DNA from 3 places in the Halomonas sp. R57-5 genome. Region 1 is predicted to be linked to each of the others. Evidence: predicted binding sites of a transcription regulator. Region 1 holds the regulator's gene; each other region holds the start of a gene.

The links. The regulator sigma-54, encoded in region 1, starts transcription at its own class of promoters, with help from an activator protein. The targets are predictions, from matches to a motif close to TGGCACNNNNNTTGCTNT.
Region 2: the regulator sigma-54 is predicted to act here: its motif matches at 2,341-2,358, upstream of glnL (nitrogen regulation protein NR(II)).
Region 3: the regulator sigma-54 is predicted to act here: its motif matches at 1,855-1,872, upstream of urtA (urea ABC transporter substrate-binding protein).

Annotation. Positions count from the first base shown of each region.
Region 1 covers NZ_LN813019.1:3,187,878-3,194,992, reverse strand. Annotated here, with positions in the region: gene rapZ (RNase adapter RapZ) at 1-694, opposite strand, end outside; gene HALO_RS14765 (PTS sugar transporter subunit IIA) at 786-1,256, opposite strand; gene hpf (ribosome hibernation-promoting factor, HPF/YfiA family) at 1,261-1,569, opposite strand; gene HALO_RS14755 (RNA polymerase factor sigma-54) at 1,668-3,080, opposite strand; gene lptB (LPS export ABC transporter ATP-binding protein) at 3,245-3,994, opposite strand; gene lptA (lipopolysaccharide transport periplasmic protein LptA) at 4,006-4,500, opposite strand; gene lptC (LPS export ABC transporter periplasmic protein LptC) at 4,512-5,081, opposite strand; gene HALO_RS14735 (KdsC family phosphatase) at 5,082-5,624, opposite strand; gene HALO_RS14730 (KpsF/GutQ family sugar-phosphate isomerase) at 5,678-6,664, opposite strand; gene HALO_RS14725 (ABC transporter ATP-binding protein) at 6,973-7,115, shown strand, end outside.
Region 2 covers NZ_LN813019.1:4,725,624-4,732,840, forward strand. Annotated here, with positions in the region: gene ntrC (nitrogen regulation protein NR(I)) at 1-1,217, opposite strand, end outside; gene glnL (nitrogen regulation protein NR(II)) at 1,214-2,272, opposite strand; gene HALO_RS21570 (DUF4124 domain-containing protein) at 2,523-3,083, opposite strand; gene glnA (glutamate--ammonia ligase) at 3,203-4,609, opposite strand; gene HALO_RS21580 (hypothetical protein) at 5,152-5,775, shown strand; gene HALO_RS21585 (acyltransferase family protein) at 5,825-6,853, opposite strand; gene HALO_RS21590 (alpha/beta hydrolase) at 7,006-7,217, shown strand, end outside.
Region 3 covers NZ_LN813019.1:279,833-283,888, reverse strand. Annotated here, with positions in the region: gene urtB (urea ABC transporter permease subunit UrtB) at 1-272, opposite strand, end outside; gene urtA (urea ABC transporter substrate-binding protein) at 378-1,739, opposite strand; gene HALO_RS01355 (tripartite tricarboxylate transporter permease) at 2,169-3,671, opposite strand; gene HALO_RS01350 (tripartite tricarboxylate transporter TctB family protein) at 3,726-4,056, opposite strand, start outside.

The DNA.
Region 1 (7,115 bases):
GCTCTAGCCAAGCCAGAATGTCGTCGCTCATGGCGTCAACAATGGGATAGCCGCTCAAAAAAGCCACAATCTCAGCGTCGCGGCCGGTGAACTGGCGTAGCGTTGGGTCCCAGTAAGGGTTCGGCAGACAGCGCACGTCGAAGACCAAATCAGCGTCTAACGGCACGCCGCGTTTATAACCAAACGACTCAAGGGTCAGCGTTAGCTTATCGCGGCGCTGGTGCGCTACCTGGTCGGTAATGCGACGGCGCAAATCGTGTACCGATAAGCGAGATGTATCGATCAATAGATCGGCTAGATCGCGAATATCCTCCAGCGTCTCCTCTTCTTTATTGATCGCCTCTTCCAGGGTCATCTCGCTATCCCGAGTCAGCGGATGGCGTCGCCGGGTAGCGGAGTAACGCTCAAGCAGGATACGGGCATCGGTGGTCAAGTAAATAACTTGAAAATCGATTTTACGCTGGCGCAACTCTTCTAACAAAGACGGTAGGCGCTCCAGCGCTCCCGGCAAATTACGGGCATCGATACTGACCGCCAAGTGAGCGCGGTCACCCTGGTCGCGTAATTCGTCCACCAACGAGCCCAGCAGCATAGCGGGGAGGTTATCAATCGCATAATAGCCAAGGTCCTCCAGCGCCTGTAGAGCGATAGATTTGCCTGACCCGGAGCGGCCGCTAATGATCACCAGTTGCATAGAGTCTCTCTTTGCTTTGGTCAAGCTGCGTTGAGGGTGGTGAGCGAAACATTACCTGCCGTAACGAACCTTAAAACAGGTTTGAAGACCGTTAGGCCGCGGATTGCTCACGAATTTTGGCGGTAATCAGCTCAAGTAGCTCGCGCTGACTGGCTGCTTTACGCAGCTGCTGGCGTGTATCCGCATCATTCATGATGGTCGCTACTTGGCCGAGCAGAGAGAGGTGTGTGTCATCTGCTTCTTCAGGTACCAGCAGGACAAACACCAGATCTACCGGGTCTCCGTCGATAGCGTCAAAATCAATCGCTTCTGAGAGTTTTAAAAAACCAGCGATAGGGGCGGTGCAGTGGGGGCTGCGCGCATGGGGAATAGCCACGCCGTTACCGATACCGGTACTGCCTAAGCGCTCGCGGCCGATTAGACGGCTAAACACTTCTTGGCTGTCCAGGCTGGGGATATTTTGCGCGATAAAGGTGCTGTAAAACTCCAGCACCCTTTTTTTGCTGCCCCCGGGTACGTCAAAAAGAACGCGCTCCGGGGGGAGTATGGTTTCCAACGTCATTGAATTAACGCACACCTGCGCCTTGGGCGCGAGCTTGTGCTTTTTCCTTGTGTTTAACGAGTTGACGGTCGATTTTATCCGCTAGGGCGTCGATAGCGGCGTACATATCACTGTCGAGGGCTTCCGCATGTAAGTCAGCACCTGCGGCGTGCAGCGTACAAGCGGCCTGCTGGCGCTCTTTCTCCACTGATAAGGTGACTTGCACCGTGGTTATATTGTCGTAATGGCGCTCTACACGCTCAAGCTTTTCGTTGACATAGTCACGCAAGGCGTCAGTCAGTTCTACGTGATGACCAGTGATATTTACTTGCATTGACGTGCTCCTTATCCATCGGACTGTACTTCGATTGTAACCCTTTTTGCCGCGTTGCAAAGCCCTTGTCGAGAGATTCGCTGCAACGTCGACAGAACCTAGCGTAAACGACGTCGCTCACTGGAGGAAGGAATGCCCATGGCCTCGCGATATTTAGCCACCGTACGCCGCGCTACTTGAATCCCTCCTTCGCCTAATAGCGTGACTAGGCGGCTGTCTGAGAGCGGCTTGCCGGGTGGCTCCTCTTGAATCAATTTCTTGAGTCGCGCGCGGATGGCGGTGCTGGAGTGACTGTCGCCATCTTGACCGCTCACCTGACTTGAGAAAAAGTACTTGAGCTCGAACACGCCCCGGGGGGTATGGATATATTTTTGCGTCGTGACCCGTGAAATCGTCGATTCGTGCATCTCCACAGCTTCGGCAATATCGGCCAGTATCAGCGGTTTCATGGCTTCTTCGCCGTGCTCTAAAAAGCCAATCTGGCGGGTGATGATTTCGCGCCCCACGCGTAGCAGCGTATCGTTACGGCTCGAGAGGCTCTTAATCAGCCAGCGCGCTTCCTGTAGGTGCTCTTTGAGAAACTGGTTGTCATCGCTTTTGTCCGCACGCTTAATCAAACTGGCGTAGTCGGGCTGAATGCGCAGCCGTGGCAGGGCCTCTGGGTTGAGTTCTAAATGCCAGCCTTCGTGGTCGTGGCGGACGACCAGGTCGGGGGTTACATAGCTGTCATCGGTGTCGCCGTAGGCGCTGCCTGGGCGGGGGTCGAGGCTGCGAATAAGTAGGATAACATCGGCCAGCTGTTGGTCATCGAGCCCCAGGCGGCGCTTTAGCAGGCGCATGTCATCCTTACCAAGCGCTTCGAGGAACTGCCGCACTAGGCGGCGGGCGGGAACCAGTAGCGGCGTATCATCGGGCAGGGCGGCGAGCTGCAGCATCAGGCATTCACGCAGGTCGCGGGCAAAGATACCGGTTGGCTCAAACTGCTGGAGTTTGAGCAGAATGGTTTCTACCTCGCGTTGGCTAAGCCCGTCAATGCCCTGGGCACGCAGGCCCTCACGAATATCGTTAAGCGGCTGGGTTAAGTAGCCGTTGGCGTCGAGCGCGTCGATTAAGCTCTCTGCGACAAGCTGTTCGCGGGCGCTAAAGTCGGTCATGGCAAGCTGCCATAGTAGGTGCCCATGCAGGCTCTGCCCGGCTGCCTGACGCTCAAAATCAGGGCCTTCGCTGCTGCCGCCCTGGCTACCCATATCTTGATAGGTATCTGACCAGTCGCTATCTACTGAGAGTTCAGTGGGGATGCCCTCTGACCACTCTTCTTCCTTAGGCTCGCTGACAGCCTGCTCACCAAATTCATCTTCCTGCTCCAGCATGGGATTGGCATCTAGGGCCTGCTGAATTTCTTGACGAAGGTCCAGCGTCGAGAGTTGCAACAGCGCAATCGCCTGTTGCAACTGGGGCGTCATGGTCAGCTGTGTGCCGATACGCAGTTGGAGAGAAGCTTTCATGACCATCTGAGAACCACTCGTTAATCAGAATGCTCCACCCTAGTGCGAGTGAGTGTCTGGTGCAAGTGCAATAAGCATGCCATTGGTAGTAAAGTTGTTGCAGAGCGCTATTTACAGAACCAAAAAATAGGTTTATGGGCAGGCGGTGATTGTAGGCATAGCTGATCAGTTTAAAGGCGAAAATCAGCACCCAGATATACGTCTCTGACCTTCTGATTATCGAGAATGGCACTGGGTGAACCGCTGGCAATGATTTGCCCATCACCAACGATATAGGCGATATCGCAAATATCGAGGGTTTCACGCACGTTGTGATCGGTGATCAGTACGCCAATATGACGTTGCTTCAGCGCACGAATGATGGTTTTGATCTCGCCTACCGAAATAGGGTCGACGCCAGCAAAGGGCTCATCCAGTAAAATAAAGGCAGGGTCAGTGGCCAGCGAGCGGGCAATTTCTACACGCCTGCGCTCACCGCCCGAAAGGCTCATGCCAAGGTTGTCGCGGATGTGGGTGATATGAAAGTCTTCGAGTAGCGCTTCCAGGCGCTGTTCGCGTCCTGTGCGGTCAAGTTCTTTGCGCGTCTCGAGTATCGCCATAATGTTATCGGCAACCGATAGTTTGCGAAAAATAGACGCCTCTTGGGGGAGGTAGCCAATACCCGCCGCTGCGCGCTCGTGCATCGGCGCACGGGTTAAATCCACCGCATCGATTCCGACCTTGCCAGCATCGGATTTCACCAGCCCGACAATCATGTAGAACGAGGTGGTTTTACCTGCGCCGTTGGGGCCCAGTAGGCCAACAATGCTGCCTTGGGAGATCTCTAAATTGATGTCTTTGACCACTCGGCGGCGCTTGTAGCTTTTCGCCAGGTGGTGGGCATACAGGGTTTTGATCGGCGCAGTGTCAGCAGTTGCCACAGCTTGGCTCCCTATTGTTCAGGCTGAATAGTCATACGAATGCGCTGGGGCTCACTGCCGTCAACGTCAGAGCGCGCTTGAATCACTTCGCGGTCAATAAAATACTCAAGGCGCCCACCGCTAAAGGTATCTTCTTGTTGGATCAGTTCGGCTTGGTCGATTAGCTCTACGCGGCGCTCGGCGACGTGGTAAATAATCCGTCGCGCCCAACCTTCCGTCGGGCCATCTTGCCCTTCGGCTTGATGGCGCAGGTAGGCGCGCTCGCCGGTGGCTGTTGCCGTCGAGAGTTCGCCAGCCGCGTTGCGTTCGATCTCTACCCGCTCGCCGCGCAGCTGCATCTCGCCCTGACGAATATCCACATTCCCGGTATAAACGGCGGTGCCCGCCCGTTGGTCGAGATCTAAACGGTCGGCTTCGACTTCCACCGGAGCCTGTTGTGAGGTTTGGGCCAGTGCCAGTAGCGGCATCGCGAGCGCAAAAAGGGCTGTGTAAATAAGTGCTTTCATGACAATTCCTATTAGCGTTGCGTGGCCGGGGGGTGCGTGCCGCGCACATTATCAGTTAGCCGAACCTGGCTATTGTTAAGCCACACATCCATGCGTGAGGCACTCATTTGCTGGGGCGGTTGCTGCAGCATTACCGGTGTTTCACTCCAGGCATGCTGAGTTAGGCCATCATAATGCAATAGCTCGGTGTCTAGCTGCCAGCCTTCATCCGGCGCGACCAGGCGAGCTGAACCTGACAGCAGCAGGGCTTGGGTAGCGGTATTGAGCGTGCCGACATCGGCGCTGGCCAGCCACTGACGGTTTTCGCTGTCGTATAGTACGGCTTCGGGCTCTTCGGTCCAGGTTTCGCTTCGCTGAGGGGTATGAATTAGGCGCGGCGTTTTTAGCGACTGCAACACCTTGCCGTTATCACCAAACAGGGTAATTTCAGCGTTTTCGAGTACGTGGCCTGGCTCCTGAGCCTGTGCTTCAGGGTCGATAGCGGTATCTTGAGGCCCGCCTGGGTCAAGCCACACCAACAGCGCGCCTAGCGCGATAACAAGCCCGCCGAGCCAGAGGCGTAGGTTAAGCCGTTTCAACATTTATGGTCGACCGTGCAGATAGGTGTCAAGCACCGCGCCCCAGTGCCCTTGAGATTCAAGCAGCGTGTCGCAAATTTCACGCACGGCGCCGTGGCCACCCAGACGTTCGGTGGTCCAGTCAGCGTGGGTGTGCATATAATCCGGCGCGTTAGGAACCGTAATGCCGACGCCGCAGCGCTTAATCGCCGCTAGATCGGGCAGGTCGTCGCCGCAATAGGCCACTTGCTCCAGCTCGATATCAAGGCGCTGGCAGAGCCCGCGCAGGGTCGCCAGTTTGTCCTCACAGCCTTGATGGACATGGTCGATACCCAGAGCGGCAGCGCGTTGACTTACCATAGGTGAATCGCGGCCGGTAATCAGCGCAACATGCACGCCCACGCGTTTGAGAAGTTTTAGCCCATGGCCATCCTGGGTATGGAAGGCTTTGATTTCGATTCCATCGGCCTGAAAGTAGAGGCGGCCATCGGTGAGTACGCCGTCAACATCCAGCGCCAATAGGCGTACGCGGCGGAGTCGATCAAGTAGCGCAGCAGGTAGGGTCATAGAGCCTCCATATCAGTCATTTTTAAAACCAGTCGGCGTAGAACGGTGATGGGTTAAATAACGCCGCTAGCGAGCAGGTCGTGCATATGTAGAGCCCCAATAGGGCGCTGTTGTTCATCCACCACCGCTAGCGCGGTAATCCGGCTCTCTTCCATAATGCGTACCGCTTCGGCCGCCAGGATGTCGGGGCCGATGCGTTTGCCTGGCCGGGTCATAACGTCGTCAACGCGGACATCGCGCAGGTTGTGAAACTGATCCAGCGTACGGCGCAAGTCGCCATCGGTGTAGACTCCGGCGAGGCGTCCATCGCTATCCACCACACAGGTAAAGCCAAGCCCTTGCCGGGTAATCTCCAATAACGCATCGCGCAGCGGGCTGCCCAGCGCGACCTGGGGCAGGCGCGAGCCGTCGTGCATCAGGTCTCTAACGCGCAGTAGCAGGCGTTTGCCTAAACTGCCACCCGGGTGGGAAAGGGCAAAATCTTCAGCGGTAAATCCACGGGCTTCCAGTAACGCCACCGCCAGTGCATCGCCTAGGGCGAGAGCGGCGGTAGTGGAGCTGGTAGGGGCCAGATCGAGCGGGCACGCTTCGCGCTCAACGCCGCTGTTAAGATGTGCATCAGCGTGTTTGGCAAGCGTCGAGTGGGGACGCCCCGTCATGCTGACCAGTGGCGTACCCAAGCGTTTAAGCAGCGGCAGTAGGGCGGTGACTTCGGCCGTTTCACCCGAGTTAGAGAGCGCCAGTACTACATCAGCGCGGGTGATCATGCCCAAATCGCCATGACTGGCTTCACCGGGGTGAACGAAAAAGGCCGGTGTGCCCGTGCTGGCAAGCGTTGCTGCCAGCTTGCCAGCAATATGCCCCGACTTGCCCATGCCAGTCACCACCACCCGCCCTTGGCAGGCGAGGATTAATTCGCAGGCGCGGTCAAAGCTTTCGTCTAGTTTAGCCTGGAGACCGCCAATCGCTGCCTGCTCAATTTGCAGCGTACGCAGTGCGCTTTCGCGTAATAGGCTGGATGAAGCGAGAGGCTGGCGCATAGCGTTTTCTCTTAACGATTGAAAATATAAAAAGTGGTAACCGCCAAGAATAACATCTCGACACCGCTTATAGGCAGTAATTGCGCTCGTTATCCCTGGTGGCTTGAGCGGTAAGCTGGCCTAGTCTAGGGATTAGCTCACCAGTGATGTTATTAATCAACAGGAAGGCCCGCTCGCGCCGTAATGTTTTGTGGCGTTATAGTACAATGTTCGATAATGTTTTAGAAACACTGTTTTCTAACTGCGGTAGCAGCAAGTAGGGTATGATAATTAGTCCTAGCTGCGCCTTGTTAAGAGTCAACTGATCCATGACTGATGCACCCTTTATAGAAATTGAAGACCTTTATTTCTCTCGTGGCGATCACGAGATTTTCCGTGGTGTGAATATGACTATACCGCGGGGTAAAGTGACGGCGATCATGGGGCCAAGCGGCACCGGTAAAACAACGCT
Region 2 (7,217 bases), 1.5 Mb from region 1:
GTGCGCCAATCACCGTGGGCACTACTTTCGGAAGCGCTGGGTGAACGCAGCTCAGGCGGTAGGTCTTCAACCAGAATTTCACGCCCCGATGCCATCACGGTCAGCCAGCGGCAGATATTCTCTAACTGGCGTACGTTGCCGGGCCACGGCAAGCGTGTCAGATGAGCCTCGGCTTCGCTGGTCAGCACCTTGATATCGGTGGTCAGCTCTTTCGCCGCTTCGGCTAAAAAGTGCCGCGTTAAGCGGGGAATATCTTCCCGCCGCTCGGCAAGCTTGGGCAGATGGATGCGGATCACGTTCAGGCGGTGGAACAGATCCTCCCGAAAGCGACCGTCATCCACCAGCACTTCTAGATTTTGGTGGGTAGCGGCGATGATACGTACGTCCACTTTGACCGGCGTATGCCCACCAACGCGATAGAACTCGCCATCGGCCAATACACGCAGTAAGCGCGTTTGGGTTTCAGACGGCATATCGCCAATTTCATCTAAAAACAGCGTGCCGCCATTGGCCTGCTCAAAGCGCCCCTGGCGCTGCTGGGCCGCCCCCGTAAAGGCGCCTTTCTCGTGACCAAACAGCTCAGACTCAATCAAATCGCGGGGAATGGCCGCCATATTGAGCGCGATAAAGGGCTTACCCGCCCGCGGGCTATGCTGGTGAAGCGCCTGGGCAACGCGCTCTTTACCGGTACCCGACTCGCCGTTAATCAACACCGTGATGTGAGAGTGGGAAAGGCGACCAATCGCGCGAAACACCTCCTGCATTGCCGGCGCTTCGCCGATAATTTCGGCGTTCAAGCCTTCCGGCACGGTGACCGGACGCTGGCGTTCACGGGCGTGGGCCACGGCGCGGCGCACCAGTGCCAGGGCCTCGTCAACGTCAAACGGCTTGGGTAGGTACTCAAAGGCCCCACCCTGGTAAGAGGCCACGGCGCTGTCCAGGTCGGAGTGCGCAGTCATCACGATCACCGGCAGGTCGGGATGCGCCTCGCGCACGCGCGCCATCAGATCAAGCCCATCGATACCCGGCATACGGATATCGGTGACCAGCACGTCTGGGGGGCTTTCCAGCAAACGCGTCAGGGCAACGTCGGCGCGTTCAATACACTCAACGTCCAGGTCGGGTTGCGCTAATGCGCGCTCTAGCACCCAGCGGATAGCGCGGTCATCATCGACAATGACCACCCGCGCAACATCATTACGTGCAGCCTCAGTCATGACGCTTCTCCGGTGAAATTAATAACCATGGGAATCAATAAACGAAATTCGGTGTGTCCAGGACGTGAGTCGCATTCGATCAATCCTTGATGCTGGTGCAAAATCGACTGGGCGATAGAGAGCCCAAGACCGCTGCCTTCCGCGCGCCCCGACACCATGGGGTAAAACAGCGTTTCCTGCAGCGCAACGGGAATGCCGGGCCCGTTATCGATCACCGCGACTTCACTGACCAGCCGGTGACGCTCCGCACCGAGGGTAAATTGGCGACGGGCGCGGGTGCGTAGTATTAGCGTAGGTTCAGACGTTTGCGCATCGCTCATGGCCTGTACCGCGTTGCGGGCCACATTGAGCACCGCCTGAATCATTTGTGACTCATCGCCGGAAAGGTCGGGCAGGCTGGGGTCGTAATCACGGCTGATCGTCACGCAAGGGTGCTCGGCAATCAGCAGCGCCCGTACCCGTTCTAGCKCTTTGTGAATATTGACCGGCTCGTGCTTAAGAATACGGTTAGGGCCGAGCATGGAGTCGACCAAATCGCGCAGCCTATCCACCTCTTCCACAATGATATGGGTATATTCGCGCAGCGCCGGGTCGTCTAGATCCCGCTCTAATAGCTGCGCCGCACCGCGGATGCCGCCCAGGGGATTTTTGACTTCATGGGCAAGCCCGCGGGCAAGCACCTTGATCGTCTCCTGACGGGTAGTGAGCGCCTCTTCCCGGGAAATCTGCATCAACCTATCCCGCGGCTCCACTTCCAACAGCAGCTCATCGTCGGATAACGGCGTGACCGTGTAGTCAACCGTGAGCGGTTCACTGTTCAGCGGGGTAATGCGCGCTTCACGCTGGGTATAAGGGTGAAAGGCATCCCGGGCCTTGGCCAATACATCGTCAATGCTTTCATCCCCGCCGAGCAGCGTGTCCAGGCTGATCCCGTGAACACGGCTAAGACTGACCGCTAACAACGCTTCAGCGGCAGGGTTCATCCAGCGCACACGCAGCTCGCCATCTAGCAGCAATACCGCCGTGGTGAGATGTTCAAGCAAACGCTGATGCATGGTGGTGTCCTGAAAAATCGCGTCTTCCATCGCCGATACAGACCTACAGGTGGATGATCAATGAGGGAACTGCAAAAAGCGCGCCAATTACGCACTTATGCCCATTTGCACGGCTTGCGGGCATCGTAAGGAGCGCGGGCGAATCGTTTTAGCGCACCCACGACGGCAAATGCACCTACCCACGCACCACTTTAGTGCACGCACGCGTCGGAAGGGAATGCTTAGTCGCGAGCTTTACGTATAAACGCTTTTAAGGAACCGTAATCGTCACGGCTGCCGAACGGTGCTGCAAACGCTGACGACTATCCAGTAGCTCTGCCTGAAGCTCGTGGCGCCCCGGTGGAAGCCCCGTTAGCCAGAAGACATCGCTGTGCAGCGCGGACTGGCTGATGTCGCCATTCACTAGCAGCCGCACCTGGTGATCGTCGCGCAGCGGAGGCGCAAGGGCCACCTCCACCGCCGTCATGCCACCTTCCACCCGTGCGCCTTGCTGGGGCAGGGCAATCGAGAAATGGTCATAAGGCATAAAGGGCTGCCCCGGCTTGTCCCGCGGCCGCTGTGGCGCTGATGGGGCCGCATTCGTGCCAGAATTGACGAGCGCCGCGCTTAATGCAGGCGGCAGGCTTGGCAACGGCGACAACTCTAAGGCCTCACCACCGCGACCAGGGTCATCGGTAAAGGTCACGTTGCCGTCCTCATCGGTAACTCGATATACCGTCTGCCCGAATGCCAAAACGGCTGCGCCAGCAAGCGTCGCGCCCAAAAGAGTCACCAGCACGCCGCGCATCGCGACTGTATTGATCCTACTCATCGCACCCCTTGCACTGCTTATAAGCCCCAATAATAAAAAACCCCGCCGAAGCGAGGTTCTATTAATAATCACCGTTTCCGCCGCCTGGCTGATAAACAGCCAGGGGTTAAAAACGCTGATTAGCAGCTGTAGTACATATCAAACTCAATCGGGTGCGTAGTCATGCGAATACGCTCAACTTCTTCCATTTTGAGTTCGATGTAGGCATCGATCATCTCGTCGGTGAACACGCCACCTTCGGTCAAGAACGCACGGTCAGCGTCGAGTGCTTCCAGTGCTTGATCCAGGCTATGCGCCACGGTCGGTACTGACTTGCCTTCTTCTGGCGGCAGGTCGTACAGGTTTTTGTCCATGGCATCGCCAGGATGGATCTTGTTTTTGATGCCGTCGATACCCGCCATCAACATGGCAGAGAACGCCAGGTAGGGGTTAGCGGTCGGGTCAGGGAAACGTGCTTCTACACGCTTACCTTTCGGGCTAGCGGTGTAAGGAATGCGGATTGAAGCAGAACGGTTGCGGGCGCTGTAAGCCAGCATTACCGGGGCTTCAAAACCAGGTACCAGACGCTTGTACGAGTTGGTAGACGCGTTAGTAAAGGCGTTCAGAGCACGAGCGTGCTTGATGATACCGCCAATGTAGAACAGCGCCATTTCAGACAGACCAGCATACTCGTCACCGGCGAACTGGTTCTCACCGCCTTTCCAGAACGACTGGTGCACGTGCATACCTGAACCGTTGTCACCTACCAGCGGCTTCGGCATAAAGGTGGCGGTTTTGCCATACGCGTGGGCCACGTTGTGGATCACGTATTTCATTTCCTGCACTTCGTCAGCTTTCTTCACCAGCGTGTTGAATTTCACGCCAATTTCGTTCTGACCTGCGTTGGAAACTTCGTGGTGGTGAACTTCCACGGTCTGACCAATCGCTTCCAGGGTGTTACACATGGCACCACGAATATCGTGGAAGCTATCCACCGGGGGAACCGGGAAGTAGCCGCCTTTAACGCGCGGACGGTGCCCCAGGTTGCCGCCTTCAACGACACTGTCGGTTGCCCAAGCGCCTTCGTCGGAAGTGATTTTATACATGGAGCCCTGGATATCAGACTTCCAGTGCACTTCGTCAAAGATGAAGAATTCAGGCTCAGGACCAAAGAAAGCGGTGTCGCCCAGGCCAGTAGACTGAAGGTAAGCCTCTGCACGCTTAGCAATGGAGCGCGGGTCACGGTCGTAGCCCTGCATGGTGGCCGGCTCGATGATGTCGCAGCGTAGAACCAGCGTGGCATCTTCAGTGAAGGGGTCCAGGTAACCAGTACCATCTTCCGGGCGCAGAATCATGTCGGATTCGTTGATGCCCTTCCAGCCTTCAATAGAAGAGCCATCAAACATTTGGCCATTCTCGAAGAATTCTTCGTCCACATCGCGAGCAGGCACGGTAACGTGCTGCTCTTTACCGCGAGTGTCGGTAAAACGCAGGTCTACCCATTTAACATCATGTTCTTCAATTAGCGCGAGGGTCTTGGCTGACATAGTGTCCTCCGGTATGAGCGTGGCTTAAAGCTAACGACAGTAAGCTACCGATAAAAGTGTTGTTCGACAAACTACGTGCTAAACCGCACGTTTGTCATTCTTGTTCGCTCAACGTTTGCCTGACATTTTTAACAAATCGCTCAGCGAGCATTTCAGACCGGCTATCGTTTTAGCATGCCGCAGGGCTTATGCCTACGGCCACTAGCCGCTTCAAAACTTACTACACAGTCAAAGCACATTTCATGCCAACACTGCACCAATATGGCGTAAAAAAACAATAAATGATTGTTTTGTATATCATAAAAAATAAAGCTAAATGCCTCTTGATGACGCATAACGGCTAAACAAGGTGTCTCAAGCCAGCTAAAAACCCCTCAATGCACCAAAATAGAACAAAAATAATGCTTTATGCGCCATTAAAGAGCACTAAATATACTGAACCCTCTTTTTTAGCTCGCAAGTTTTTTTACTTGCTACCCAAATAAACCAGATACTACAATAAATTACAAATTGATAGATTAGCTCACAATTGGAGTCGGCAAATGGGATCGGTCTGCTTTATCGTTGATGCCATGGTGACGGGTGAGATGTTGCCACGCCATTTAAAATCCATACGTGAGTCAGGTGTTGCCGACCACTTGCTGCCCATTTTAGTGACAGCCACTCAAGCTCAAGCGCGCCTGAGTGCTATTGAACAGCGCTACCACACCCACTCGCTGATTACCCCAACGCGAACGCTAGGGGCTCGCCTTAATAAAGCCGCGTTTGCCAGTCAAGCCGAATGGCTCATCATTGCGCTGCAAAAAAAACCGCTGCCTGCCGCACTTTGGGGCGCGCTCTATCCACAGCTCAACACTTACACCCTGGACGCGTTAATTATCGGCCTCACCCGGCCATCGCTGTCGGAACGCATTCTGCGGCGCCTGTTGGCAAGTGCGTTAATTTTGCCGCCCTACATCGCCGTTAGGCGCGTCTGGCTTGAACGCTTGGGTGGGTTTGACCCTGAGTTGGGCGATGACAGCACGATAGTCGATTTTTTGCAGCGCTTACACGCCTGCCCCACCCGCTTGAAAACCTACAGCGGCCACCTGCTTAGCCAAATGGATGATCCAGACGATTGTTCGCTACCTACCCCGCCCGGTGCGGCTTGCACTACGCGCCCTTGACACGGGCCCTATCACTATCTCTTACCGTCACTGCTTTTTTTGCTGCTGCCTAGCTGACCTTCAACTGCTTACCAAATAGCATGGCGCCGAGTGTGGTGGTATTGGCCAGCTTATTAAGGCCCACAGACCCCACTGCGCCCACCACTATGAGCACCAGCGCATACACCCCAACCGGTAACGACAAAGGCTCAATCGCCAGATCGGTGAGCACAAAGAACATAGGGTGCGCCAAGTAAATACCGAACGAATACGCATTGATGTGGCGCACCCATAAAGGCGCAGGACGCCTGGCCAAGTAGCGCATGGCGCACAGCGTAAACAGCACGAAGAAAGGAATTACCCATACCTCTTTGGAAGAGAAGGCCAGCCAGCCAGCGAAGGTCGCAGCAATAATCAGTGCCACCATTAGCGCTAACCAGAACGGGCGGGCCATTTGTTGCATCCAGACAGGCCGCGCCAACATAACGCTCTCAGGGGCTAGCGGGTAGTAGCGCACCAGCACCAGAGCAAGAAAAAACACATAGATCCAGCCCAGTGGAGCAATCCAGAGCAGATAACCGGGCAGGTCAACGTCAAACCAGTAAGCCAGCCCCCAATACGCCATGCTGATCACACAGGCGCCCCACAGCCACGGCACCGGGTTCAAGCGCCACAGCTGCCAACGGGTAAACAACCAATAAGCCACATAAAACTGCATCGCGATGATCAAAAAATAGCCATGCCAGCCCGCGTAGACATAATACTCAATGGTATTGGCCACAAACCCCACCGGCTCATCTGAGGCCTGCAGCCTTACCCATTCAGCCGTCGAATAGATAAAGCCATACACAAAGTACGGCACCATCACATACTTAACGCGCTGGGCTAGAAAACCTTCCGGCACGGCCTTGTCGTAGCGAACGGCAAATACAAAGACCGCAATAAACAGGAAAATCGGCGTACCCAAAACCAGCGGTATGCGCATCAAATCGGTGGCAACGTTATCGAGGCGTTGATTGACGTGATCTAATAAGTGAAACAAAAAAACGGCTATACAGCCGTAAGCACGTAACCAATAGATCTCTTCAATTTTCCGCATTGGGCCTCCCGCCGCTACCTATTCCTACCCTGGCATTTTGAATGGCGATGATGAATGACTATGCTAACTGACTGTCTTATATGGCTATGATGAACAATGAGGGCCTTCACGCTGTCCGACCCTATTGAACAGTTTTAATTCCCGGAGGAAACGTGTTCATCCCCAAACTACCGCTACTCTCGTACCGATGTAACGCCCTACTCACCGCGTTTATTGGCTGGCTAACGTTTAGCGGCCACAGTTTAGCCAGCGAGGTTGAACACCATCAGTTTTTCTCACCCACGCTTGGGTACGACTACCCCTATAGCGTTTATTTACCCGACCATTATGACGACCAAATGACCGACGCTTATCCGGTCGTTTA
Region 3 (4,056 bases), 2.1 Mb from region 1:
TCGAGCACCAGCACGAACCGGCCATCTTCGGTACGCTGCAAGCGGCCATCCAGCAAAGCCTGCAGCCAGTCTCGGGCGCGTTCGTCATCGCTTTGCAAAATGGCGGTGATCGCGTCGCCTTTGTCAGCGTAAGACTCAACGTCCAGCGCCTCTAACAACTCGAGCGCGGCGTCATCGTCGGCAGTATTCGTGGAGCTCGTTTGTGCTTGGGCGGTCACTGTGATGCTTAACAACAGTAGGCACAGCAGCCCTAAGGAAAGGAAACGCCTCATGGGGTTCTTCCTTTGGTTATCTAAAGAGGGGGAGTTAGCGTGCTCCCTCGCCACTTGGGCTTCAGCCTAGGGACGAGGGATCAGTATTACTCACTACAGGAGCTTTTACTCAGCGAGCGCCGCTTCGGCTTCTTCTGCTGCGGTGCTGCCACCGCACGAGCCGTTCACGACGTTGAAGTTGCCGCACTCCATCGGCTTGCGCCAATCGGCAATCAGGTCACGGGAGCCAGGCAGGTAGTCAGACCAGGCGTCGCCGGCCACGGTAGACGGCGTCTGCCAAACGATATCGAACTGACCGTTGTCCTGAATCTCACCGATCAGCACCGGCTTGGTGATGTGGTGGTTGGGCATCATCGCCGCATAACCGCCGGAGAGGTTAGGTACGGTCACACCGATAATGGCGTCTTTCACCGTATCGACGTCTGTCGTGCCCGCCTTGCGAACCGCTTCGGCCCACATGTTGAAACCAATGTAGTGCGCTTCCATTGGGTCGTTGGTCACCGCCATATCGTCGCCGGTGTACTCAATCCAGGCATCGATAAAGTCGTAGTTGTCATCGTTATCGACGCTCATGAAGTAGTTCCATGCCGCCAAGTGGCCTACCAGCGGCCCGGTATCAATACCGGTAAGCTCCTGCTCGCCCACGGAGAAGGCGATGACCGGAATATCGGCAGCGTCGATACCCTGGTTGGAGAGCTCGGTATAGAACGGCACGTTAGCGTCGCCGTTAACCGTCGAGATTACGGCGGTCGGTTTAMCCTCTTCACCGAAGCGGCGAATTTCCGCCACGATGTTTTGCCAATCGGAGTGACCGAACGGCGTGTAGTTAACCATGATGTCCTCTTCCGCGATGCCGTGTTCGTCCTTGAGGAAGGCTTCAAGGATACGGTTGGTGGTACGCGGGTAGACATAGTCGGTACCCACCAGCGCAAAGCGCTCGATACCGACTTCGTTGATAAGGTATTCAACCGCAGGGATCGCCTGCTGGTTAGGCGCTGCGCCGGTGTAGAAGACGTTTTCAGAAGACTCTTCGCCTTCATACTGCACCGGGTAGAACAGCAGGCCGTTGAGTTCTTCTACGACGGGCAGAACGGATTTACGCGAAACCGACGTCCAGTTGCCGAAAATAACGTCCACTTCTTCCTGGTCTAGTAGCTCCCGGGCGCGTTCAGCAAACAGCGGCCAGTTAGACGCCGGGTCGACCACCACGGCCTCTAACTGACGGCCCAGCAAACCACCGGCTTCGTTCTGCTGCTCGATAAGCATTTCGACGGTGTCTTTGAGGACGGTCTCACTAATCGCCATGGTGCCGGAGAGAGAGTGCAGGATACCGACTTTGATCGGGTCATCGTCCTGGGCGGCGGCCTGGGTGCTAGCACTCATGATGGCAGCGGTGAGTAAAGCGGTCGCGAAACGGCCACGTGATAGGAATGGGCGGGAGTGTGTCGAGCGTTTGAGTGTGTTCATTGTTAATCTCCTTGCACCCCTTATGGCTGKGGTTTGTTATGACCGAGGCTTGATGATTGGCTTCGCACTTGGGGTTGTTGTGTTAGSTCCCCAATACGTCCACTAGCCATTAACACCTGCAAGGGATGCGCCAGATTGACACAAAGTTGTCTTATAGCTCTTTAATCAGCCACTTAATAATCATCAGAAAATCTCAACATTCACCGAATGCACCAAAATAAAGCGCAAGAACGCGGCTAAGGCACCCTCACAATGCACCAACAAGATACAGTGCACCAACTAAGTACTTGAGCTTTTTGAATACAGATCAGTAACGTAACACTTACTTATTAGTTACAACCTCACTCTTTGTTGTCAGTTAAAAAGCAGTTAAAAAAGGAGCCTTGGCATCACCAAGGCTCCTCGCTATTCACCCTTCAAATCGAGGCGTTAAACAGCCACGTCGGGTGGGACTTTCTTACGACGTTTTTTCAGCAACGGCAGACCAAGCGACAGCAGAGCGACGACCAGCAAACCAAGGGAGATGGGCTTGTCGATAAAGGTCATCCAGTCACCACCGGAAATCTGCAGTGCGCGGCGCATGGACTCTTCCATGATGTTGCCCAGAATCAGCGCTAGAATCAGCGGCGCCGCGGGGAAGCCAAACAGGCGCATGCCCAGGCCCACMAAGCCGAAGCCAAGCAGTAGCAGCAGATCAAATACGCTGAAGCTCATGCCGTAAACACCGATCATGCAGAAGATCAGAATCAGCGATAGCAGCAATGGGCGAGGCATATCGAGAATTTTAGCGATATAGGGAATCAGCGGCAGGTTAAGTGCCAGCAGGAAGATATTGCCGATATACATACTGGCAACCACGCCCCAAAACACGTCCGGGCGCTCAGTTAGCATCATCGGGCCGGGGTTAACCCCCATGACAAGCAACGCGCCTAGCAGGACAGCGGTAGTGCCTGAACCCGGCACACCCAACGTCAGCAGCGGTACAAAGGAGCCCGTACAGGCAGCGTTGTTGGCTGCTTCCGGCGCCGCCACGCCTTTGATATTGCCCTGCCCAAAGGTGTGACCATCTTTGGCAATGCGCTTTTCCATGCTGTAACCCAGGAACGAACCGATGGTCGCGCCCGCGCCTGGCAGTACCCCGGTGAAGAAACCCAATATCGAACTACGACCAATAGGGCCAGCGATTTCTTTCACTTCGCTACGTGACAATTTCAGCGAGCCAATCTCATTGCGCGGCATTTCTTTGCCACCGCCGCCACGCAGCAGCATGTAAAAGACTTCGGCAAGGGCGAAAATACCCAGGGCTACGACCAGGAAGTCGATGCCATCCAGCAACTGCACTGAACCGAAAGTAAAGCGCTCAGTACCGGTCTGCATGTCGATACCGATAATAGAAATAATCACCCCCACCACGGCGGCAATTAGCCCTTTAACCAGGGACTTATCCGACAGCGAAACGACAGCGGTTAAGCCCAGCACCATTAAGGCGAAATACTCAGAAGGGCCAAAGCTCACGGCTACTTTCGACAGCAGCGGGGCAATCAGCATCAAGAAAATAACGGAAATGGTACCACCGATAAAGGAAGCGTAGGCGGCAATCGCCAGCGCTTTACCCGCCTGACCTTTTTTAGCCATCGGGTAGCCGTCAAAGGAGGTCGCCACGGTACCCGCCACGCCAGGGGCGTTAAGCAGGATCGACGACGTGGAGCCACCAAAGATGGCGCCGTAGTAAACCCCGGCCATCAGGATCAAGCCCGATGAAGGCTCCATGGCAAAGGTGATAGGAATCATCAAGGCAAGTGCACTGATAGGGCCCAGACCCGGCAGCATGCCGATAATGGTGCCAGCAAATACGCCGGCAAATACGTAGGCAATATTGATTGGCTCAAGCGCGATGCCAAAGCCGTACATCAAATTATTGAAGGCATCCATGGGAATTACTCTCTCAAGAACTGCTAGCGGAAAGACCTGCTAACAAGGCTTTGTTTAGAAGGGCAGCACGCCAGTGGGCAGGTAAACATCCATCACCTTCGTCATGGTCAGGTAGAGCGCCAGCACTACCCCCAGCGACGTAGCGAGGTTGACCCCATGGCGGCGATAACCGTAGTAGGCCGTCAGACCAACGCAGAGCAGCGTTGAAGCGAGTACAAACCCTAGCGGTACCAGCAAAAACGCATAGGCGGCAATCGCTAGCGAGGTCACGATGACCCGCGCCCATGGCGTAAACAGCCTTGGGCCTTGGGTGGCCTCATGATCTATCTCATCGGCACCGGCTATCGGAGTAGGTTTCTCGAAAAACAGAAACACCGACAGGATC